Regions from separate parts of the Endozoicomonas sp. SESOKO2 genome, predicted to be linked through region 3. Evidence: predicted binding sites of a transcription regulator. Region 3 holds the regulator's gene; each other region holds the start of a gene.
The links. Region 3 encodes FliA, which starts transcription of late flagellar genes. Its sites were predicted from a motif close to CTAAAGTTNNNNNNNNNNCNGCCGATA; they were not measured.
Positions count from the first base shown of each region.

Region 1 (7,337 bases), on a different contig from region 3:
TATGTTATTACCCGGTTGAGCGATGGGGTTCAGTTCAGTGGCAGCTTGTCCGGAGCAGGTACTGATACCCTGAGTTTTGATGGCGTTGAGATTGATATCAACGGTGCCGCTACTGATCAGGCTTACCGGTTGTCACCGGTGCGTTATGGTGCAAGAGATATTGATGCTGTTCTGACGGAACCTTTTGCTCTGGCTCTGGCAGCACCGGGTAGTGGTGTGGCCGATAATTCGAACTTGCAGACAATTCTGCAACTTCAGAATGATGCTCTGATAGAGGGGCAAAGTAGCCTGACTGAAAGCTATACCCGGTTTATTGGCGATATTGCGGTACAAACTTCTCAGGCGAAAACAGAAGCCGATGGTGGTAAAAAACTGTTTGAGCAGGCTGAAGCAAGCCGCAATGCCTACAGTGGTGTCAATCTGGATGAAGAGGCTGCCAACCTTTTACGCTTTCAGCAACTCTACAGTGCTAATGCTCAGGTAATTTCAGTGGCCCGGCAGACATTTGATTCATTGCTCAGAATGTTCTGATAAAGACAGGGAGCCAAAAATATGCGTATCAGCAGCATCAATTTCAATAATGTCATGCTCAGGGCTATGCAGGACGGTATGGCCAGACTGGCTGTAACCAATGAACAGATGGCATCCGGAAAACGTATCCTGCAACCCTCGGATGACTCCGTTGATACAGTCAAAATTCTTCAGATCAAGAATGAAGTAACGGCTATAAAACAGTATGAAGATAATATTGATTCGGCCAGAAGAATACTGCAGCAGCAAGATGTTTTATACAGTGGAATGACTGAGCAATTATGGCGTGCCAGAGACATTATTTTGCAGTCCAGAAACGGCACTCTGACTGATCAGGACTATGAGCCATTGGCAGAGGAGCTGAATACGATTGCTCAGTCTTTGCTGAGCCTGGCCAATTATCAGCAGGCAGACGGGCAGTACATTTTCTCCGGAACCCTGAGCACTCAGAAGCCTGTTGACGAAGTCGCTGGTGATTATTCATACAATGGCAATAATAACCTTCGTCTGGTCAATATCAGTGGCTCTGCCCAGGTGACATTCAATGAGTCGGCAGAAAATCTATTTTTCGACCCAACCGCTACACCACCGATAGACAGTATCTTTGACGCCCTGTCTGGTGCGGTGGATGAACTGAGAAACCCTGTGAGTCTGAATGCCGTTCTGTCAGACGCGATGACATGGATTGATGCCACTCTGGACAGGGTAGGGATCGCCCAGACCAAGGCAGGCAGTAATCAGACTGTGCTTGATCGGGTGGGTGAAAGCCATGCCGATATCAAACTGATGCTGGAAAAACTTCATTCATCTCTGGAAGATGTTGATATGACGAAGGCCGCCACTGATTTGGCTCAGCAGCAGACCCTTCTCAGTGCCAGCCAGCAGGTTTATGCCAACATCAAGCAACTGTCTCTGTTCAATTATTTCTGACGGGCCATTGGCAAAAAAAAATCCCCATTTCAGGGAATTTAAGATTTTTTGACACCTTGCCGATTGGAGTTCTGTACCCATCACAGACGAGTGGTGAAAAGCATGCCGGGAATAAATCGCACCGGGTCAAAAAAAGCAGCCAGTCCAATAGCAGGCCAAAGTGCAGTCAAAAATGATGTAAAAGCAGCCGCGCCTCCCAAGGTCAATGATGATCGTTTAAGGTTGAGCGGTGAAGCCCAGAATATTGAAGAACTGTTCCAATCTCTGTCAGACATAGATGAAATTGACAGGAAAAAAGTGGAGAGCATTCGGCTAGCGATTAAAAAAGGAGAAATGCCGGTCGATTATCAAATGCTTGCCAACAAAATTCTGGAGCTTTCCGATGACTTTGATGACCACAGAAAAGAATGACAATAAAAGTGGTACTTATAGCGTTTCTGTTGAAAAAAAACTGCTGGGCAATATCCGTGATGCACTGGCTTTAACCCGCAAACTGGAAGTTGTTCTGAGCAAGGCCCATAACCTGATGCTGGAAAGGAATATTGCAGCTCTGGAAACGCATCTTGAAACTCAGGTCAAACTGTTGGACATGCTGCACCTGAATGCTTCCCTGAGAGAGCATTATTTGAAAGAAGCGGGGCTGTCACCGGACCCGGCAGGTATACGATCATTTCTGCAAATTATATGTTCTACACCCAAAGCTGAAGCCACACTGAAACAATGGCATCAACTGGAAATTACAGCAGGCCGCTGCCGTAGTCTGAATCAGGCAAACGGCAAGCTCTTGAGTCGTCTGGCGGCCAGCACTAACCAGATTATTGATGTGGTTTTTTCCAGTCAGGAACCCTCGCCCTATAACCAGCAGGGCATCTGTGAAAGAAAGCTGGGCTGATCAGCATGTTGTTTTCTGATGATTTGCGGCGATTTCGGAAACTGTTGATTTTTGGCCTCGCGATTTTTGGTTTCTCCTTGTTGCTGCTTTCCCGATCATCAGCCAACTCAGTCAGAGAATTCCCTCAGGAACTCACCCTGCATAAGTGGGAGTTGACCACTTCCCGTTTCCAGTGTCGCCTGAACAGCAACGTGACAGGGCTGGGCAGTATCGTTCTGAATGCGGCTGCCGGAGGTGTGCATTATATAACCCTGGAACCGGATTTTTTTATTAAAGAAGCCCGGCATATTCGTGTTGCGGTTCAACAATCCCCCTGGCGTCATAGCCATTACCTGAACGCTCTCGGAGGTGTTGAAGCAGAGCCGGATAAACAGTTTGAAATGAGAATCAATGTTGCCCGTGTTGTTGAAGATCTGCAGCAGGGGCATCAGCTGGTTGTTGAGATTCAGAGGGAAGCAGTAAACCCTGTTCATATTAAAATACCCGCTATGAATTTCCAAAAAACAGCAGCAACATTTTATCAATGTTATGGAGAATTGCTGGCTCTGAACTACGAACAGGCAAAAGAAACACTGCTCTATTACCCGTCATCAAGATCCCATATAAGCCCGGAACAATTGTCACATCTTGATGACCTGGCCACCTATATTCTGGTGGATAAAAGTATCACCAATGTTGCTATTGACGCTCACACAGACTCCCGGGGTGACAGGCTGGAAAACCTTCAGCTGTCAAAAGTGCGTGCAAGCCGGGTTTATAGATATTTACGATCAAAAGGTATTTCCGAACAGCGTCTTACCATGCGCTTTCATGGTGACCGCTATCCTGTAGCCACCAATACGACTGTTGCAGGAAGAAATAAAAACCGACGGGTAAAGATTACCCTGAGCCGCCGATAAATAATTCTGACAATAAATCGTCAACTGACGGAAAGAGCCTGTGCTTACCGGGCACTTTTACAGAACAACATTTCACAGAACAACAGTGGATGGCGGCTCAATGGACATCAAAGGTCTAAACCCGGATTCCCTCAGTGTACTCCTGAAAAACCGACCTGCTCCGATTTTACCTTCCTCAGTTGCATCTGAAGGCATGACTACCAACGGTTTTGGCAATCTGCTGCAACAGGCCATTGAAAAGGTTAATGATCTGCAACAAGAGTCCAGCGGCATGATGCACAAGATTGAAACCGGGGAAAGTGATGACCTCATGGGCACCATGATTGCCATGCAGAAATCCAGTATTTCCTTTCAGGCATTGATGCAGGTTCGCAATAAGGCAGTGACTGCTTACGAAGACATCATGCGCATGCAGATCTAAGGTAGAAAAATACCATGGCAGAATCAGAAACAAATGCCACCCCGGAGCAGGCACCAGAAGAAAAAGAAGTGAAGCCTGTTTGGCGTGAAGCACTGGACAGGGTGTCCGAAGTTCTGAAAAACAATCGTAACTATCAAGTGGTGCTGATGGTCTTGTTTGCAGTATCGGTTGCCCTGATGTCGGTTTTCTGGCTCTGGTCACAATCTCCGGATTACCAGCCACTGTATGGCAATCAGGAACTCTATGATGTGGCCAGTGTGGTCAATGTACTGGAACAAAACAGTATTGCTTATAAAATTCACCCGGCTTCGGGTCAGGTCATGGTGGATGTCGGCAGGCTCTCCGATGCCCGTATGCAGCTGGCTGTATCGGGCGTTCAGGCAAGAACGCCGGAAGGACTGGAAACGCTCGATGGGCAGGAAATCGGTACCAGCCAGTTTGTGGAAAATGTCCGTTACCGGCGTGGTCTTGAAGGCGAGCTGGCTCAGACCATTATCAGCCTGAAACCCGTCCGCAATGCCCGAATCCACCTGGCTCTGCCCAAACAGAGCAGTTTTATTCGCAAACAGGGAAAACCATCGGCCTCAGTGTTTGTCGATCTGTTTCCAGGATACAGGTTGAGCAATGAGCAGATTGAAGGCATTGTGAATCTGGTGGCCGCCAGTGTCACTAATATGAATCGCAGCGATGTTTCTGTTATTGACCAGTCCGGCAAACTGCTCTCTTCAGATGTTTTATTGGGTAACAGTGTGCTCAGTGAAGCCAGTAAACAGCTGGACTTCAAGCGTCAGGTTGAAGCTCATTTTCAACAGCGCATCAGTGCCCTGCTTGAACCTCTGGTGGGGTCTGTCAATTTCAGGGCCCAGGTTACCGCCAATGTGGATTTTGAACAGGTGGTGCAAACGGTAGAGCAATATGAGCCCGGTGCTCCCGTGTTAAGAAGTGAGCAGGGAAAGGAAGTGCTTAATAGCGGGCAGGGAGCCAGAGGCATACCCGGTGCTCTCGCTAATCAGCCACCGGAAGAAGGGGAGCAAGCTCAGGCGGAGCAGGGCAATAATACTCATTCAGAGTTTGTCCGCAACTATGAAGTAGACAAAGTGATCAGGCAGGTGGCCAATCAGCAGGGCAGAGTACAGAAACTCAGCGTTGCCGTTGTTCTCAATGAGCAGCCCGATGAAGCTCTGGGTATTGGTAATTGGGATCAGGCAAGAATTGCCACGATTCAACAAATGATTATTGATGCGACAGGTATTGATCAGGCTCGTGGTGATCAGATCAGTATTCATACCGCACCGTTTGTGCCAGTCACTCATGTTGAACCTGTCGGGCTGGCCTGGTGGCAACAGCCGCAGGTGCTCTACTACGTCAAATATGGTTGCGGTACTTTGCTGGGGATTCTTGTGATTATGTTTCTTTTAAGACCCATGATGAAACAGATCACTATCAAGATGGATGAGCCAGCCGTGTTACCTCAAATCTCTGAGGAAACGGATTCTACCCAGTTCGACCAGCAAGGCAGGAAAGTAATATTTGATGACACTTTTGATCTTTTGCCGCCTGAGTTGGCAGATTTTGAAACTCAGGTGACTCAGATGCGAGAACTGTCGTCCAAGGCCCCTGCCAGGGTAGCACAGGTGATCAAGCTATGGATGAACAGTTATGAGTGATAATCAAAGAACCTTGCCATCAAGGCCGCCGACTCCCAAAGACATTGCTATCCTGCTTCTCAGTCTGGGGGAAAAAGGTGCGGCGCAGGTATTCAAACACCTTAGCCAGCGGGAAGTTCGACAGATCAGCACGACCATGGCGACCATCGCACCCCTGAAAAGAGATCAGGTTCAGGAAGTTCTGGACCTGTTTTTCCACACTTATCGGTATGACAGCGCCCTTTCTGGTTCCTCCAAAGGATATATTGACAAGACCTTGAAGATGGCTTTGGGTGACAAAGAAGCCAAAGGTGTCATGGACTCTATTTTTGGCGGTGAGAGCAACAGTCTGGAAGCGATGAAATGGATGGACTCGGGAACCATCACCGAACTGATTGTTGATGAGCACCCGCAACTTCAGGCAGTGGTTTTGACCTATCTGGGAGCTACACAGGCTACCGACGTATTAATGCGCCTTCCAGCCAAAAGTCACCAGGATCTATTGTCACGAGTAGCCCGACTGCAGGAATTACATCCATCCATCCTTGAAGAACTCAACATTATATTTGATGCCAATATCGGCAAAATGAGCACCAGTCAGAATACCACCGTCAGTGGTCTTCGTCAGGTGGCCGATATAATGAACCGGATGAACGACACTTCGGTGCAGAGTCTGTTGAGTTACTTTAAGGAGCAGGATAAGAAACTGGCTGAGCAGATTGAACAACAAATGTTCCTCTTTGAACACCTTATGCGTCTGGACGAAGATGCACTGCGTAAGGTTATGGCGGAGGTCAGTCAGGATATTCTGGCTCTGGCGCTCAAAGGGGCCGCTCAGGAGATGATTGATGTCGTTGTAGGTACCATGACCAAGCGAAGCGCCAAATTCCTGCTTGAAGATATTGAAAATCTTGGCGCGGTTCGTGCCAGTCAGGTTCAGTCTGCCCGCAACGATGTGCTTCGGGCAGCGCGACAGCTGGCAGCATCCGGTGAGATAGAGCTGATCTTTAATGATGAGGACGAGATGATCGGTTAATGCCAATCAATACCCATCACTTTCTTCATACTAATAACAACAGGTTGGTTCATGACAAACAGACAAAAAATATGGCAGCCTGAAACAGCGGCCTTCAAACGGTTTCTCTTTCCGGTTCACCAAAAGCCCGGTGAGTTTCAGAATTCAGAAACATCAGAGGCTCCAGAGATAACTCAACAACCAGACTATAGTGCTTCTCAGCCTGTCGATAAGGTTCAGAATACAGTACCGACATCACAGGAATCCGTTGAACCCTCTGCTGAAGTTCTGCAAAGTATTCTGGAGCAGGGTATTGAGAAAGGCTATGCCAAAGGTGTGGAAGAAGGCCGTCGAATGGGCTTTGAAGAGGGCAGAGAGCTGGGCGTCAAAGAAGGTGGGCGTATTGCCACTGAGGAGCAGAAAAAACTGGTATCCCTGTTGCGAAAAGAAATGTCTGAATTTCGCTCTGGTGCCAGTTATGGTCGCGACGAAAAGATCAGCTGGCTTGGAAAAGTAATAGAAGAAACATGTCGCCAGGTGGTGCGTCGTGAGCTGATGACTTCTCCGGAACAGATCGTCTCTGTCATCAGGGAAACTCTGAGTATCATGCCTGAGGATGCTCAGTACACCATCCATGTGAATCCGGTCAACGCGGAGTTGCTCAAACAACTCAAGCCAGATTTTGGTGCGGCCTGGCAGGTCGTCGAAGATCAGGAATTACCAATGCACGACTGCCGGATCATTTCCAGCCAGACAGAAGCGGAAGCTCGAATGGAATCCCGGCTGGTGGAGTGTCTGGATATTATTCGTGAAAACTTGCCTGCCGCAATGGAGGACGCGGGTTAATGTCGCTCTCTGATGAACTTATTCAAAAACTGAAGTCAGTGCCTGTTGCCAAAATGTCCGGGAGGATATCGGCGATTAAAGGTCTTCTTCTGGAAGCTAAAGGATTACGATTACCCATCGGACAGCTTTGCCATATCAACATGCAGAGTGGCCGTCA
Region 1 is NZ_JAHHPQ010000483.1:28,189-35,525, reverse strand. Features, by position in the region: gene flgK (flagellar hook-associated protein FlgK) at 1-531, shown strand, start outside; gene flgL (flagellar hook-associated protein FlgL) at 553-1,461, shown strand; gene flgM (flagellar biosynthesis anti-sigma factor FlgM) at 1,564-1,872, shown strand; gene flgN (flagellar protein FlgN) at 1,844-2,353, shown strand; gene KDK17_RS10985 (OmpA family protein) at 2,359-3,252, shown strand; gene fliE (flagellar hook-basal body complex protein FliE) at 3,353-3,673, shown strand; gene fliF (flagellar basal-body MS-ring/collar protein FliF) at 3,688-5,340, shown strand; gene fliG (flagellar motor switch protein FliG) at 5,333-6,355, shown strand; gene KDK17_RS10965 (FliH/SctL family protein) at 6,407-7,180, shown strand; gene KDK17_RS10960 (FliI/YscN family ATPase) at 7,180-7,337, shown strand, end outside.
Region 1: flgM (flagellar biosynthesis anti-sigma factor FlgM) is a predicted target of FliA. The motif match lies at 1,500-1,526, and genes of this name have one in related genera.

Region 2 (7,337 bases), on a different contig from region 3:
AAAAACTGGCAGTCCCTGATTTTCCATTCAAACCGCCCCGTTACTGGATAGTTGCCATCGCAGCTTGAGGTGTGGAAATATAAGTCCAGGCTTCCTGAATTTCTTTTAACAGCCCCATCACTTCACTGATAGCGGACACATCATTACCTGTATTGGCATCTGTTAAACGTCTAATACAATAGAGATATAACGATTGAAGATTGTCGGCTAAGTCACCGCCTTTTTGAAAATCCAGTGACTGTTCCAGTACCAGCAGAATTTCGATGGCAAGGGAGAGTCGATCCGACTTGTTGGTAAAATCTTTTCGCTCAATGTAGTGGCTTGCCTTAGCCAGATTGTCCATCAGTTTAGTAAACAACACACCCACCAGCTGAACAGAATCAGACGCTTCTACACCTGCTTTTTCCTGTTGTTTATAAGCACCCAGACCTTTTTGCTTCATGACCCCTCCATGATCAGGAATTATTGTTATTCAGACTATTCAGACTGCTGGTGATCCAATCACTGGTTCCACTCAGTGATGCCAGAATACTTTCCATCGTCAGGAACTGATTCTGGTAATAACTGCGGGTTCGTTCCAGTCTCAACTCCAGTGCGGCACGATCATCTTCAATATCACTCAAGCCTTCATTAATCCTGTCTTCCCGACTGTCAAGCGTTCCGCTACTTTCAAGGTGAGGTGTGAGAACGGCTGCCAGTTGACTCATTAAGCCATCTTCACCGGCCAGCACTTCTGCCAATTCATCAAAGTTGTTAGCCAGAGCTTCATCCAGACTATCGGAATCCAGATTTAACGAGCCGTCTTCGGTGGTTGTCAGCCCCAATTGCCCGAGCGTTCTGAATGTGTCACCGTCTTCACCGTATAAAGAGCTGATGACACTTCTCAACTGTCCCTCAATAGCCCGGGCCTGGGCATCACCATTAAGAGGCCCCGCTGTAATACCGTTGAAATCCGTCAGGTTATCAAGGGTAGACTTAACATTGTTCCAGGCATCCACAAACCCCTGCATAGACTCTTTCAGGCTGTCTTTGTCTATGGAAATATTTACGGTTACCGGATCTGTGCTGACGGCTTTCAAATCAAGCGTGACGCCATCAATAAGATTTTCGAGCTGGTTATCTTCGGAAGTAATAGTGATGGCAGAGGCCCCTGAACCAAACCGTATGCTGGCATCGACTGCCACCTGCAAGTCGGTAAAGGATCCCAGAGTTTCTGATCCACCGGAAAGGCCACTGAAATCACTCGTTATGGTGTTTGCTGCGCCAGATTTCTCGCTAGTCAGCATAAGACGTTGCTGACCGCTTTCATTGATAATTGTTGCCTGCACTCCGGAGTTATCAGCAGCATTGTTTATGGCATCACGTACATCAGTCAGGCTCTCTGTTCCCGGTTCGATAACAACAGAGAAGCTTTCACCGTTAACCGAGAGGTTGACCGTTCCGGAACCAACGGTGGCATCTGAAGCAATAGATGTGGATACCGTCTGATGGCGGGTGGCCAGCTGATCCACATAAAACTGATAACTGCCTGCCCCGGCGCTGCTGGAAACAGTTGCACTCAGAACTGACTCATTACTGATGCTGACTGCCCTGGGACTGAATTTACTGATGCTGTTCAGGCTTTCTATCTGGGTATTAAAATCATCCAGAGCAGACTTTAGCGTCCCAACAGCAGAGAGTTCCACGTTAAAGGCCTCCTCTCTGCGGGCATAACGGCTTTCGGTCGGAGCACGCTCAGCCTCCACCAAAGCGTTCACCATGGAGCTCACATCGAGTCCCGAGAAAATGCCATTCAAACTGAACATAATCAGCCTCTGATTAATGCCTGCTTTTATTCAGTCGGCACTGCTTTGAGAAACATAACCGAATAACAGACAGCTCTATAAAAAAATGGGAGCTGGTTAGCTCCCACAAAGACGATCAGCATTAAAGCTGACTGAATTTTACAAACTGTCCTGAAGCGATTATCGCAGCAGAGACAGAATGTTCTGAGGTATAGCGTTAGCCTGAGCCAACACAGCAGTACCGGCCTGTTGCATGACCTGATACTTACTCAGATTCGCTGTTTCTGCAGCAAAATCAGTATCCACGATACGGCTTCTGGAAGCACTCAGGTTTTCACGGATATTTGAAAGGTTATTGACGGTAGTGGTCAGTCGGTTTTGGGATGCACCAAGACTGGCCCGAACAGCGTCGTAGGCGGCAATATCGACATCCAATGCACCCACTGCCGTTTGAGCTGTGGCGGCATCGGTAAAGGTAACAGCCGTCAGCGCAACGGCAGTAAAATTGAGGTCTATGTTATTGGTGGTAGCATCGGTATAGTCAACGGCAATTTCGACAGTACCTGCACCAAGAACGGTTGTCCCGTTAAACTCAGTCGTTGAGGCAATACGGGTAATCTCAGCCAGTTGAGCATCGTATTCGGCTTGCAGGGCAGTCACATCAGCAGCCTCATAGGTACCACTTGATGCCTGCAAAGCCAGATCCCTCATACGCAGCAAAGAGTTAGTGATCTCGCTCATAGCACCTTCAGCAGTCTGTGCCATGGAGATGCCATCGTTGGCATTTCGGATAGCGACACCCAGTCCACCAATTTGTGCAGCCATTTTATTCGCAATCTGCAAACCGGCGGCATCATCCTTAGCACTGTTAATACGCATACCAGAAGACAGACGCTGCATGGCGGTCTGAAGACCCGTCTCAGTCTTACCCAAATTACGCTGGGCATTCTGAGAGAAGATATTGGTATTTACGGTCATTGCCATTTTACTAATTCCCTATTCAGGTTTAATCGCTTGATTACTTCAACGTACTGCCTGTTGATAAGTACCACTCGGAAGGGATTCTGAATTTCTTAAATAGAGCTGCCGTTTTTTTTAATTAATCGCGTAAGGAGAATATTTAACAAAATTTGTCATTTCTTTAAGTCGTTTTTAAAGTAAAAAAATGTTTTTATATATTTATAACGCATTTATTTTTATCCAGAGGAAACCCCATGACACCGGAAGTTGTGGCAGACCTTTTTCGTGATGCGCTGACCCTCATTGTTCTGATGGTCTCGGTAATTGTGATGCCCGGACTGCTGGTTGGCCTTGTGGTCAGCACACTGCAGGCAGCGACTCAAATCAATGAACAAACCCTCAGTTTCCTGCCCCGTTTGCTGGCGACACTGGTCACTATAGGCCTCACTGGCCCCTGGCTGATTCAGGAATTTATGGATCTGTTTCTCCGGTTGTATGAATTTATCCCGGAGATGCTGGCCTGATGGGGACCTTTACCTTCTCTGAGGTGGTAGGCTTGATCGGTCAGTATCTCTGGCCATTTTTTCGTATCGGTGCACTCTTTCTGGCGATGCCCATTATCAGTAGCCAGGTAGTAGCACCCAGAATCCGGGTTATTCTGGCGATGGCCATCACTATTATTGTTGCCCCTATGTTACCTGCGGTGCCCGCTGTTGAACCATTATCGGGTGCAGCCCTTTTGATCACTGCACAACAGCTGGCTGTCGGGCTTTTAATGGCGATGGTACTGCAAATCTATTTCGCTATTTTCACCTCCGCCGGTCAGATGCTCTCCCTGCAGATGGGTCTGGGTATGGCGGTCATGTTCGATCCGATGAATGGCGCCCAGATTCCGGTTATCAGCCAGGTATTCCAGCTACTGAGTTTCCTGATGTTTCTGGCGGTTGATGGGCATCTGGTCGTCATTTCTATTGTTGTAGAGAGCTTTAATACCATTCCCATTGCACCCTTTTCTGTCAGTCAACTGGATATTCACCAAATGCCCGCCATGGGCGGCTGGATGTTTGCCAGCGCACTATTGATGGTTCTACCTGCCATTGTTGCCTTATTAATTGTCACTTTCACCTTTGGTGTCATGAACCGCTCAGCTCCGCAATTCAATATTTTCAGTCTGGGTTTTCCTCTGACCATGCTGGCAGGCATATTTATTCTGATGCTGATCAGTTCGACCCTGAACGGTGTCTTCACGCGATTGACTCAGACCGTTCTGGCAATTCTACGATCTCTGGTTCTTTAGGTATTTCAAGATGGCAGAAGAAGGACAGACCGGGGAACGCTCAGAAGAACCCTCAGAACGAAAACTTCAAAAGAGCCGTGACGAAGGTCAGGTCCCCCGATCCCGGGAACTGGTCACCTTTGCCCTACTGGCTTCAACTCTGGCCGCTTTCTGGCTCAGTGGTGGGCTCATTCGTGACCAGCTGTTTCAGGTTATGCACAAAAGCTTCAGGTTTGAAAGAGACGCATTGCGTCAGGAAAGCTGGCTAACGGAGCACCTGATCATCAGCATAACTCAGGGCTTCTCCGGCCTGCTGCCCTTTATGTTGATTGTCATTCTGGCTTCAATAGCCGCTTCAGCGGCTTTAGGAGGCTGGATATTCTCAAATAAACAGATACGACCCAAGGCTGAACGCATCAGTTTCTTCAAAGGCATTAAACGCATGTTTTCTGCCAACTCCATGATTGAGTTGCTAAAGTCCATTGCCAAAATCTCGCTGCTGGCTTTTTCTCTCTGGCTCATTAATCAGTGGTTCTTTCGGGATGTACTCTGGTTGAACCGGCTGCCGCTCGTTCATGCAGTGTCAGAGGGGCTGAGCCATCTGGCCATGGCCATCACAATTCTGGTCAGCGCCCTGCTGCTGATCTGTTTTATCGATGTGCCTTTTCAAAGATGGAACCACATGAAAAAACTGCGCATGACACACAAGGAAATGCGTGATGAAATGAAGGAGTCTGAAGGTCAGCCAGAACTTCGTTCAAAACTGCGAGAGAAGCAACAGGAAATTGCTGGCCGCAGAATGATGCAGGCCGTTCCTTCAGCAGATGTAATAATCACCAACCCAACTCACTTTGCTGTAGCTCTGAAGTATGATCTGGATAAGGCCAGAGCCCCTTATGTCGTGGCAAAAGGAGTTGACCGGGTAGCCCTGCGCATCTGTGCTGTAGCGCGGGAATATAATAAACCGGTGGTACAGTCTCCGACGTTAACCCGGGTGATTTATCATACGACACAGTTGAATCAGGAAATAGCCGACGACCTGTTTTTGGCCGTTGCTCAAATTTTGGCTTACGTCCATCATCTGAATGACTTTCAGGCCGGACGCAGAGGCAAGGCACCCGATTTACCAATACCGGAAATCCCCAGTGCCTTCCGGGAAAAATGGGATAAAAAGAGACAATGATCAAGGAAGCTCAACGTCTGCTATACATGATGTCGCCCAAAAGCGGCAACCTGAATATCGGGATTCCGCTGATCGTTCTGATGACGCTCGGTATGGTTACACTGCCCATGCCGCCTTTTATGCTGGATGTATTCTTTACCTTCAACATCGCATTGTCGCTGCTTATCCTTTTGGTCAGTATCTACACACTTCGGCCTCTTGAATTTGCCGTGTTTCCAACCATCCTGCTGGTTTCCACTTTATTGCGCCTCGCCCTGAACGTGGCATCGACCCGGGTCGTTCTCCTCAATGGACACACCGGCAATGGCGCTGCCGGAAAGGTGATTCAATCCTTTGGTGAGGTCGTTATTGGCAACAGTTACGTCGTCGGACTGGTGGTGTTCTTTATTCTGGTGATTATCAACTTTGTCGTGGTCACTAAAGGCGCTGGTCGTATTTCTGAAGTGACCGCCCGCTTTACTCTCGATGCTCTGCCAGGCAAGCAGATGTCCATCGATGCAGACCTCAATGCCGGCGTTATTGATCAGCAGGAAGCGCACGACCGGCGGGAAAGTGTACGTCGGGAGGCAGACTTCTACGGCTCAATGGACGGTGCCAGCAAGTTTGTCCGGGGCGATGCTGTGGCCGGTCTGCTTATTCTTGCCATCAATATCATTGGTGGAATGCTGATAGGCACCATTGGTCAGGGGTTATCCGCCGGGGAAGCCTTTGCTGTTTATTCTCTTCTGACGATTGGTGATGGCCTGGTGGCTCAGATTCCTTCGCTGCTTCTGTCCACCTCTGCGGCTATCATGGTGACCCGTGTTTCTGAATCTGCAGATGTGGGGCATCAGGTTTCCGAGCAGATGTTTTCTTCTCCAAAAGCTTTGGGCCTTACTGCCATGATTTTAATGGTGATAGGTATTGTTCCAGGTATGCCCCATGTGCCCTTTCTCAGCCTGGGCTTAATTGTGGCTTTTCTGGCCTGGTGGACCAGCAAAAGTCAGAAGGATGATCCCGAATCCAGCCCGACTCAGGCCAATACAGAAGATGTTGGTGAATCTACACCCTGGTCATGGGGAGATATTCCCCCGGTAGATACCCTGGGGCTTGAGCTGGGATATAAACTCATTCCTCTGGCAGATGAAAAACAGGGTGCACAATTACTCACTCAACTTAAAGGCATTCGTAAAACCCAATCCCGGGAGCTGGGCTTTCTGATTCCCAGTGTGCACGTGAAAGATAACCTGAACCTGAAACCAGACAGCTACAACATCTTGCTCAAGGGTGTCATTGTCGCCGAAGGACAGATTGAGCCTATGCGTTTATTGGCGATCAATCCCGGTGAAGTGTTTGGTGAGATAAATGGTATTGCCACTTCAGAGCCTGCTTACGGACTGGAAGCACTCTGGATTGAAACTTCCGAGCGAGAACATGCCGTTGGACTTGGTTACACGGTAGTCGACGCTGCGACAGTTATTGCTACACACCTTAATAAAATTATTGATGAACACGCCAGTGAGCTGCTTGGGCATGATGAGGTGGTGCAACTGCTGGATAAGCTGACGCACTATTCCCCGAAACTGGCTGAAGATCTTATTCCCAAGAAACTATCCATGAGTGTGTTTTCCCGGATACTCAGAGATTTGCTGACCGAAGATGTCTCTGTCAGCGATATTCAAACCATCGCCAGCACCCTGCTGGAATCGTCTGAACGGATTACAGAACCACACTTGCTGACCTCTGAAGTTCGTATTGCCCTGCGGCGCAGCATTATTCAGAACCTGGTAGGTAACACCTCTGAAATACCGGTTGTCACCATGAGCTCAGAGCTGGAACAGATCATTATGCAAAGTTACCAACAGGCCCGACAGAGTAACGACTTTTCCCCTGACACACTGCCACTTGAACCACGAATTGCGGAGCAACTGCAGGTTCAAATGCCAGAAGTTTCTGCCAACCTTGCTGCTGAAGGAAAAGTGCCTGTTATGCTGGTCAATGCATCACTTCGCCCGGCCATGGCCAGATATGCCCGCTTATGTACCGAGGGCATGCATGTGTTGTCGTTTAATGAAATCCCTGAAAATAAAGAAGTCATTGTGGTAGGCAAGATTGGCTGATTGTCTTTATCAGCTAATAGCGGTATGTTTTTTAA
Region 2 is NZ_JAHHPQ010000483.1:14,422-21,758, forward strand. Features, by position in the region: gene KDK17_RS10890 (flagellar hook-length control protein FliK) at 1-27, opposite strand, end outside; gene fliS (flagellar export chaperone FliS) at 41-442, opposite strand; gene fliD (flagellar filament capping protein FliD) at 456-1,805, opposite strand; gene KDK17_RS10905 (flagellin) at 1,965-2,768, opposite strand; gene KDK17_RS10910 (flagellar biosynthetic protein FliQ) at 2,999-3,268, shown strand; gene fliR (flagellar biosynthetic protein FliR) at 3,268-4,041, shown strand; gene flhB (flagellar biosynthesis protein FlhB) at 4,052-5,203, shown strand; gene flhA (flagellar biosynthesis protein FlhA) at 5,200-7,302, shown strand.
Region 2: fliD (flagellar filament capping protein FliD) is a predicted target of FliA. The motif match lies at 1,838-1,864, and genes of this name have one in related genera.

Region 3 (7,337 bases):
ACTCTCTTGTAACCCCAGAGTGCAGCAAGGTAACTCGCGATCGCTCCCCTCATGTGGTAAGTGCTGTTGCCATAGATGACGATGGGCGTTTTCTTATCCAGAGCACCAGGCATAAACAGCTGTCTGAAGCCAGCCCTGAGATCCAGACTTTGAGACCGCTCAATATGCCCCCATTCCCACTGTTGATATGGCCTCACATCTATAAACAGGGCTCCCAGCTCATGAAGGCGCTTGGCCTGATGGGTATTAATGGTAACCACGTTTTTAATATTGACTGGCGCTTCTTGTGCGGACAAGAAACAAGAGGAAAGGGCCAGAAAGCACGCCGCAAGATAAGAATTCCATTTCATTTTAATACAGGTCCGTTATAAGACTGCTTAATAAAAACTACTTGATAAAAACCACTCAAAAAAAAAGTATGTGGAGCAAGGGCCTGCGTACATTCCAGCCACAGGGTTTGGAGAAACAATGACCTTGGATAGAAACAAAAATACTTATTTCAGAGCTTGGGGCCCCCATACTCAAGGGCCCCTCTGGGTACACTGGAGGTTTAACCTAACCAGTGATGGAGCTTGGCTCTCAATCTGACAGCTGCCTGGGAGTGAATCTGACTGACTCTGGACTCGCTGACGCCCAGAACCTTGCCAATTTCCTTGAGATTCATCTCCTCATCGTAATAGAGCATCAGGACCAGCTTTTCCCGCTCGGGCAACTTCTCTATAGCTTCTACAAGGGCATACTTGAACTTCTCTTCCTGAATATCGGCCGATGGGCCGCGGTCTCCAGAACGGGCCTGCATTCTGGACTCTTCGCTGTCGAACAGTTCTTCAAAACTGAACAGTCGACAACCACGAAGGTCACTGAGAATGGTGTAGAATTCATCCAGATTGACCTCCAGCTCCCGGGCCACTTCGAAGTCTCTGGCGTCTCTTCCCAGGCGGGCTTCAACCTTCTGAATAGCCTCAGTCACTTTGCGACTGTTTCTGTAAACGGATCTTGGTCCCCAGTCACCTTTTCGGATTTCATCCAACATGGCACCACGAATACGGATGCCGGCAAATGTTTCGAAACTGGCACCTTTACTGGCATCGTACTTTGAGGCAGCTTCCAGCAAACCGATCATACCTGATTGAACAAGGTCATCGATCTGAACGCTGGCTGGCATTCTGGCGGCCAGGTGGTTTGCAATTCTTTTTACCAGAGCCTTATGAGTTTCAACCATTTCGGTTTGAATCAGTTTCTGACTCTTTTCCTGATTGGCTTTCGTAGCCTGCACTTCCTGTGCTGTAGCATCCATGCTTATACCCTCTCTTTTATTCTTGTTGGTAAGAAGAATTCGATACGACCCCTTGGCGGTGTAACCGGTATCGCCATTATCTGATGAGCAATACGGGAAATAGCTTTCGAAGCCCGGCAATCCGGATTGACTTGCAGCAGAGCCTGCTGACGGGTGAGCGATTCTGCGACAGCCTTGTCGAATGGAATCGCCCCCAGATAACGGAGAATAATTTCTACTTCATCACTCAAGTAGGATTGCAGTCTTTCAAACTGGTTCGAACCGTACCGACGGTTACTGACGGCATTTACAATCACTCCAAAACGACGAACACCGTATATTCTATAAAGCATACGGATCATCCTCACAGCATCCAGCAGTGACACAACCTCCTGATTGATGACGATAAGAATTTCTCCCGCTGCCTGAATAAGAGCTACATTGTCCGGAGCCAGTCCGGGTGCGGTATCAATGACGAGGGTATCCAGAGTGGGGGCCAGTGACTCCAGGCTTTCTATCATTCGGACAGCATGACCGGTTTCTACGGTCTCCCGCCAGATAGGCTCCCCTTTTGGCGACAACACCTTCAGACCCTGAGGGCCATCCTGAATAAAACTTGAAAAAGAGTCGTTGGCATCGAAGTGAGTCATATCCAGCTTCTTCTCAAGCCCAAGACTTATTCCGACATCAGGAACAGCAAGGTTTCCATCCATTAGAACAACACGTCTACCGTTGTTTGTAAGAGCCAGTGCGAGATTGACTGCAACTAATGTTTTACCTACTCCACCTTTACACCCCGCAACTGCAATAATTTGTTTTGTTGATGAGTTCATGGCTTTCAGCTTCTTTTAAGTGATTACTGCACAAGATCTGGAATCAAAAACGTTTTTTATTTTTTACTGCCTGTACCTTATTAATAACAAGAGCCGTGCCAATTTTTTAAAATGCCTGTTTTTCAGGCATAGCCATATCACTGACGCGGCATTATTTTGACCAGACCTCAACCAAACTCCATAACAAACTGTTTTTATTGATATTTTTTTTAACCAGCCGAATCCCCGACACGTTACTTTTTTGACAGAGTCAAGATCACTCTCAACAAAATAAATCAATCGTCGTTTTATTGAAAAATAAAAAGAAAGTTATTTGACACTGTCATTTTATAGTGACGTATTGCTGTCGCATAAAAATTTATAGAAAAGTAAAAAGTGCTATTTAACTGACTTAATAAAGATTAAAAATGGAAAATTCAAAAAACGACAAAAGAAAGTTAGTTTTAATAAACTGAAAAAAACTTACCCGAACGAAAGAAAGTGCCAAATAAATCAAAGTCACTGATCATTTAACGAACCATAAAAACGACCTTCTTTTAAGTAAAAAAAGAAAGACAGCTATCAAATAAAATTTTCAGGATTTCAAAAAACAAAAACGTTCTCGACTACTTTTTTCAGAAGAAGACGAAACCGTAACAGAGTCGATATGATGACAGGGAAAGTGCAGACAAAAAAAATGGCTATCAGCTCACGCTGACAGCCATTTTTTTGAAACGAGCTGATTAACGCATGGTTTCTTCATAACGATGAAGACCATACTTTCTCATTTTCTCAACCAGAGTTGTTCGGCGAATCTGAAGTTTGTCAGCCGCTCTGGCCACAACGCTGTTGCAGTCACTCAAAGCTTGCTGAATCAGACTTTTTTCCAGCCGGGTCAAAAATTCCTTTAGATTCAGCCCGCCCACAGGAAGGATCGCTAAATCATCGACTTTTCCAGGCCCTGCAGGTTGAATACTGTCCGGGAACAACTCGGCAACACCGTCATCATCAGAAATAGCTTCCATATGACGAAAATTCTGCGGCAAATCCTGAACACCTACGACACCGTATGGGTACATGATCGCCAGTCTTTCCAACAAATTGGACATTTCCCTGACGTTACCTGGCCAGTCATGACGGCACAGCGATAAAATGGCAGCAGAACTAAGACGAATGGAGCCACGACTCTGTTTTTCCATTGCGCTAACCAACTCATTGAGGATCAGAGGAATATCTTCCGGACGATCCCTTAGCGCCGGCATTTCAATGGGAAATACGTTCAACCGGTAGTACAGGTCTTCCCTGAACTCACCAGACTCAATCATTTCAGAAAGGTTTTTATGGGTAGCCGCTATGATTCTGACATCCACGGAAATCTGCTCGGAACCACCTACTCTTTCAATAGTGCGTTCCTGTAGAACCCTGAGCAACTTAACCTGCATGTGCAGCGGCATGTCACCAATTTCGTCAAGAAACAGTGTGCCCCCCTGTGCCAGTTCAAACCGTCCTTTTCTTGAGCTTACCGCACCGGTAAAAGAACCTTTCTCATGGCCAAACAGTTCACTTTCCAGCAATTCATTAGGAATGGCACCACAGTTTACCGGCACAAAAGGCATATCCCGACGATGGGAGTGGTCGTGCAGATTTCTGGCCACCAGTTCTTTGCCAGTTCCTGACTCACCGGTCACCATAACATTGACGTCACGGTTGGCCACCTGCGCCATGGAAGCACGAACTTTACGGACTTTGTCACTTTTACCCACCAGCCCACGGAACAGTTCTACCTGCTGGTTCATGCCGGTCTGATGAAGTTGACGCCATTGCTCGCGATACACCTGACCGTAATGCAGGCAAGAGAGTAACTGCGAACGATTGCAGGGCCAGTCAATGCGGGCAATAATCTGTCTGCGTAGAGAAGATTGAAGGTTTTCAGGAATCGGGTCGGCTATGCGAATGACGGGAACCCCGCCACTCCAGTTCTGTATGCGGGCGATCATCCCCTGCATTGAACTTTCTGCCTGGAGAAAGTCTCCAAGAAAAAGCGCACAGAAACCATTTTTGTCGGATTCCCTGATAGCATCTTCCCAGTAGGCGGAACTGACCGCTCTGGTACGATACCCCATAAACTCAATAATGGTACCTAGATCATGTCGGCGCTGCTGAGAGTCTTCTATGATCAATACCTGATCTGCTGCATCCATTGTAACGACTTTCCTTGTCATCAACGCAATGAAAATAAACAGCCTTGAAATAATATGAATCGCAATAAGCAAACTCTTATTAATTCATTTAAGGTCTAAAATTCTATTTCGTCAAATTTCTTCGTCACTTTAATTCATTTTTCGTTTTTTTTACAAAATATGACGTGAAATAGCCCTATTCATGGATCGTTTGCTGGAATAAACAGAGCATTCTATCCATCAAAAGCTGATCTCTCTGATTTTACCGCACTTTCTATGGCACCTTCTGTGACAAATTGTTGGTTTTCAGGCACTGAAGCCGAAAAGATTAACGGGAATTCCTTTTATCTATCCATAACCGAAACACTACCCCCGCCTGCTCCGAAACCCTACCGACTGCTATGCTCACACTTTTACCTTTTCCCGTCAGGACTTTATGCACTCACTGAATCCCGACCTCATTGACCTGTTCAGAGCCAAAACTGCCCAGCGAGGAGTTGATTACTTTCGTCGAAATAAGGTTATTTCACTGGAATTAGATGATGAGACAGGCATTCTAAGTGGGCAAGTCAAAGGTTCAGAAGGCAGGGTCTATCTGGTCGATATTGAGCTGAACCCTTATCCGGATGATCCTGCTGAAGATGCTGTATCAGGTACCTGCACCTGCCCCATACAGTTCAACTGCAAACATGTCTGTGCCCTAACGCTCAGGGCAGAAAAGCATTTTGGGCGCGGATCGAATTAATGCATTGCCGGGTGAAGAAAACCGGGACAATACTGAGTCAGAGGTCGACGAAATGTTCACTGATCTGGCTCAATCGTGCATTCCCGAAAAAGGCGCTCAGGCACTACCCTGCCGGATGCCCCACCACTGGATAACAAAGGTGTGGAAGAAGCTTGACTGTCGGCAGTTGTTATAGCTTCCGGAACAGCGCCATTTACGGCACCATCAAAAAGGCCCTGCAAAACAGGGCCAAGTTCATACACAAAGGAACTGACTGGGGATCAGAACACGTATTGCAGGCGGCTTACGATAGCGCTTCCCTTATCATTTTCAATGTTTTCATTGGTTTTGCCTTGAACATAGTTCAGGCTGGCACGGATATTCTTGGTCGCAAAGTAGTTCACGCCCAAAGTAGTGGTTTTCAGCTCAAGATCATCACTCACACTATCCTGGTCGATAGTAGCCTGAGTGTAACGTGCGAACACTTCCCACTGACCACCGGTTGGCTTACCAAAAGCACCTTCTTTATAAGTGCGCTTGCCACCATCCAGCATGTAAGAAATCTGTCCATAGTAGCCGGAAACTTTAGCGTCGCTGTTAGCGTTTTTAGACTTCATGTCTCTCACTGCATATTCACCCTGAAGCTGGAGTGATTGGAACTGCCCCGCCAACTCCAGAACATACTCAGAATCTTTATCAACGTTTGCGACCGTTACAGTCCTGTCTGCACCTTTTTTAGCGCCTAAGGAGGACTCTAACTCAACATCAGAACCACCATCCGGATTCTTGTTGTAATAGTTCAGACCCAGATGAAGCAGCATGTCATCATTCATGATGGGGGCATAGGTAGCACGCAAGACATAACTGGCAGTCCGTTCTACTTCTGGCTTATCTTCTTCCGCCTGTCCATCATGATGAATACCAAACACGGCGGTATAGTTATCACCACCGGTTGCTACCTGAATACCGTAGTCATTACCTTCATCGCCTTGCAGGAAGTCATACATCATGGGACGCTCAATGGCCATAATCCAGGAAGAGCTGACAGTATTTTCCAGTCCATAGTCACGACCCCAGCGACCCAAAGTCACTTCGACAGGTTTGAAGCCAACATAACTGATTTTGGCATCATCCAGTTCAATTGAATCGTCGCTTTTGGTTTTCAACTTGAGCTTGTATTTCCAATCACTGTACGCCTTACCACTGAAACCAATCTCGGCACGGCGAATATAGCCTTTACGGGCTTCAGCATCATTACCACTGTCTGCAACATAAAGATCATCGAGGCTTGCATAGTCCCACTGTAACTTGCCGCTCACCTTGAAAGAAAAAGCGCCGTCTTCTGTTTTCAGCGCAAGACCACCATTCTTGGTGCTGACGATTATATCTTCACCTTCTGTCTTGACGACACCAGCATGGGCAGAAGAGAGGGTCAGGCCCGCAACAACAGCGGCTACCGCCACAGAAACAGGTTTACGTTTCATTAAAAACTCCATTTATACTGTGTTTTAGTATTTATTCATTCGTTCTAAGGAACGGTGTGTCGGCATTTTTTATCATTTACAACCCGAGAGTCCTTGCCGCCTCGCCAGACTTCAAAGCATGGCTGCAAGACCCTCATGGCTGTTTTTTTATTAACTGCGGGTGAGTATATTGGGCTGAAAATATTTCTTGGAGGTGACAAAAAAAAGAAGGTTTTATGACGCTATAATTCATTCCAATAAAACGCTGGCACCACTATTTAAGAGTCTGAAACGACTCTTAAATATTTCAGAGTGCACTTGCAGCCACAAGATACATTGAGACCAAAAGGGCAAATCCCGGCAGGTTATTAATGGAGTTTGCTTTACTGATAAGGCCTTGCCTGACGCTAGCTACACTGCCTATATTGACAGTCAGGGTCGATTTCCATTGCCTCGGACTGGCATTATCGGGTAGTGCCTCGAACAGATAAACGTCGCCATTCCGGTATTCGGGTTTGAGAATCACCAGACTCTCGCCTGCATGCTGACATAACCAGCTATCAACAATGGTTCCTTTATCATTCAGCAGACTGACCTTGCTGTTGGGCGCTTCACAAAGTACGACCAGCGGGTGATTGTCTGTTTCAGAAATATGTTTGGTTTGAGTCTGGTTGTGGCCGATCGACCACACTAACTCAATGGGTCGTGGCAGTGAATAATCATACCCGCCTGAAGTCCTTACAATGACTGTTTCGCTAAACACTTCGGCATCAGCGTCAATGTAATCATAGGTCTCAGAAACAGTAGCAGGAACAGGAACAGGAGTCGCTTCAGGAACATCAGTCGTTCCATGACAAGGGCCGGTTGCAGGACAAATATTTG
Region 3 is NZ_JAHHPQ010000499.1:4,681-12,017, reverse strand. Features, by position in the region: gene KDK17_RS11445 (rhodanese-like domain-containing protein) at 1-350, opposite strand, end outside; gene KDK17_RS11440 (RNA polymerase sigma factor FliA) at 551-1,297, opposite strand; gene KDK17_RS11435 (P-loop NTPase) at 1,300-2,109, opposite strand; gene KDK17_RS11430 (sigma-54 dependent transcriptional regulator) at 2,832-4,289, opposite strand; gene KDK17_RS11425 (SWIM zinc finger domain-containing protein) at 4,705-5,013, shown strand; gene KDK17_RS11420 (hypothetical protein) at 5,070-5,255, opposite strand; gene KDK17_RS11415 (OprO/OprP family phosphate-selective porin) at 5,274-6,476, opposite strand; gene KDK17_RS11410 (hypothetical protein) at 6,763-7,337, opposite strand, start outside.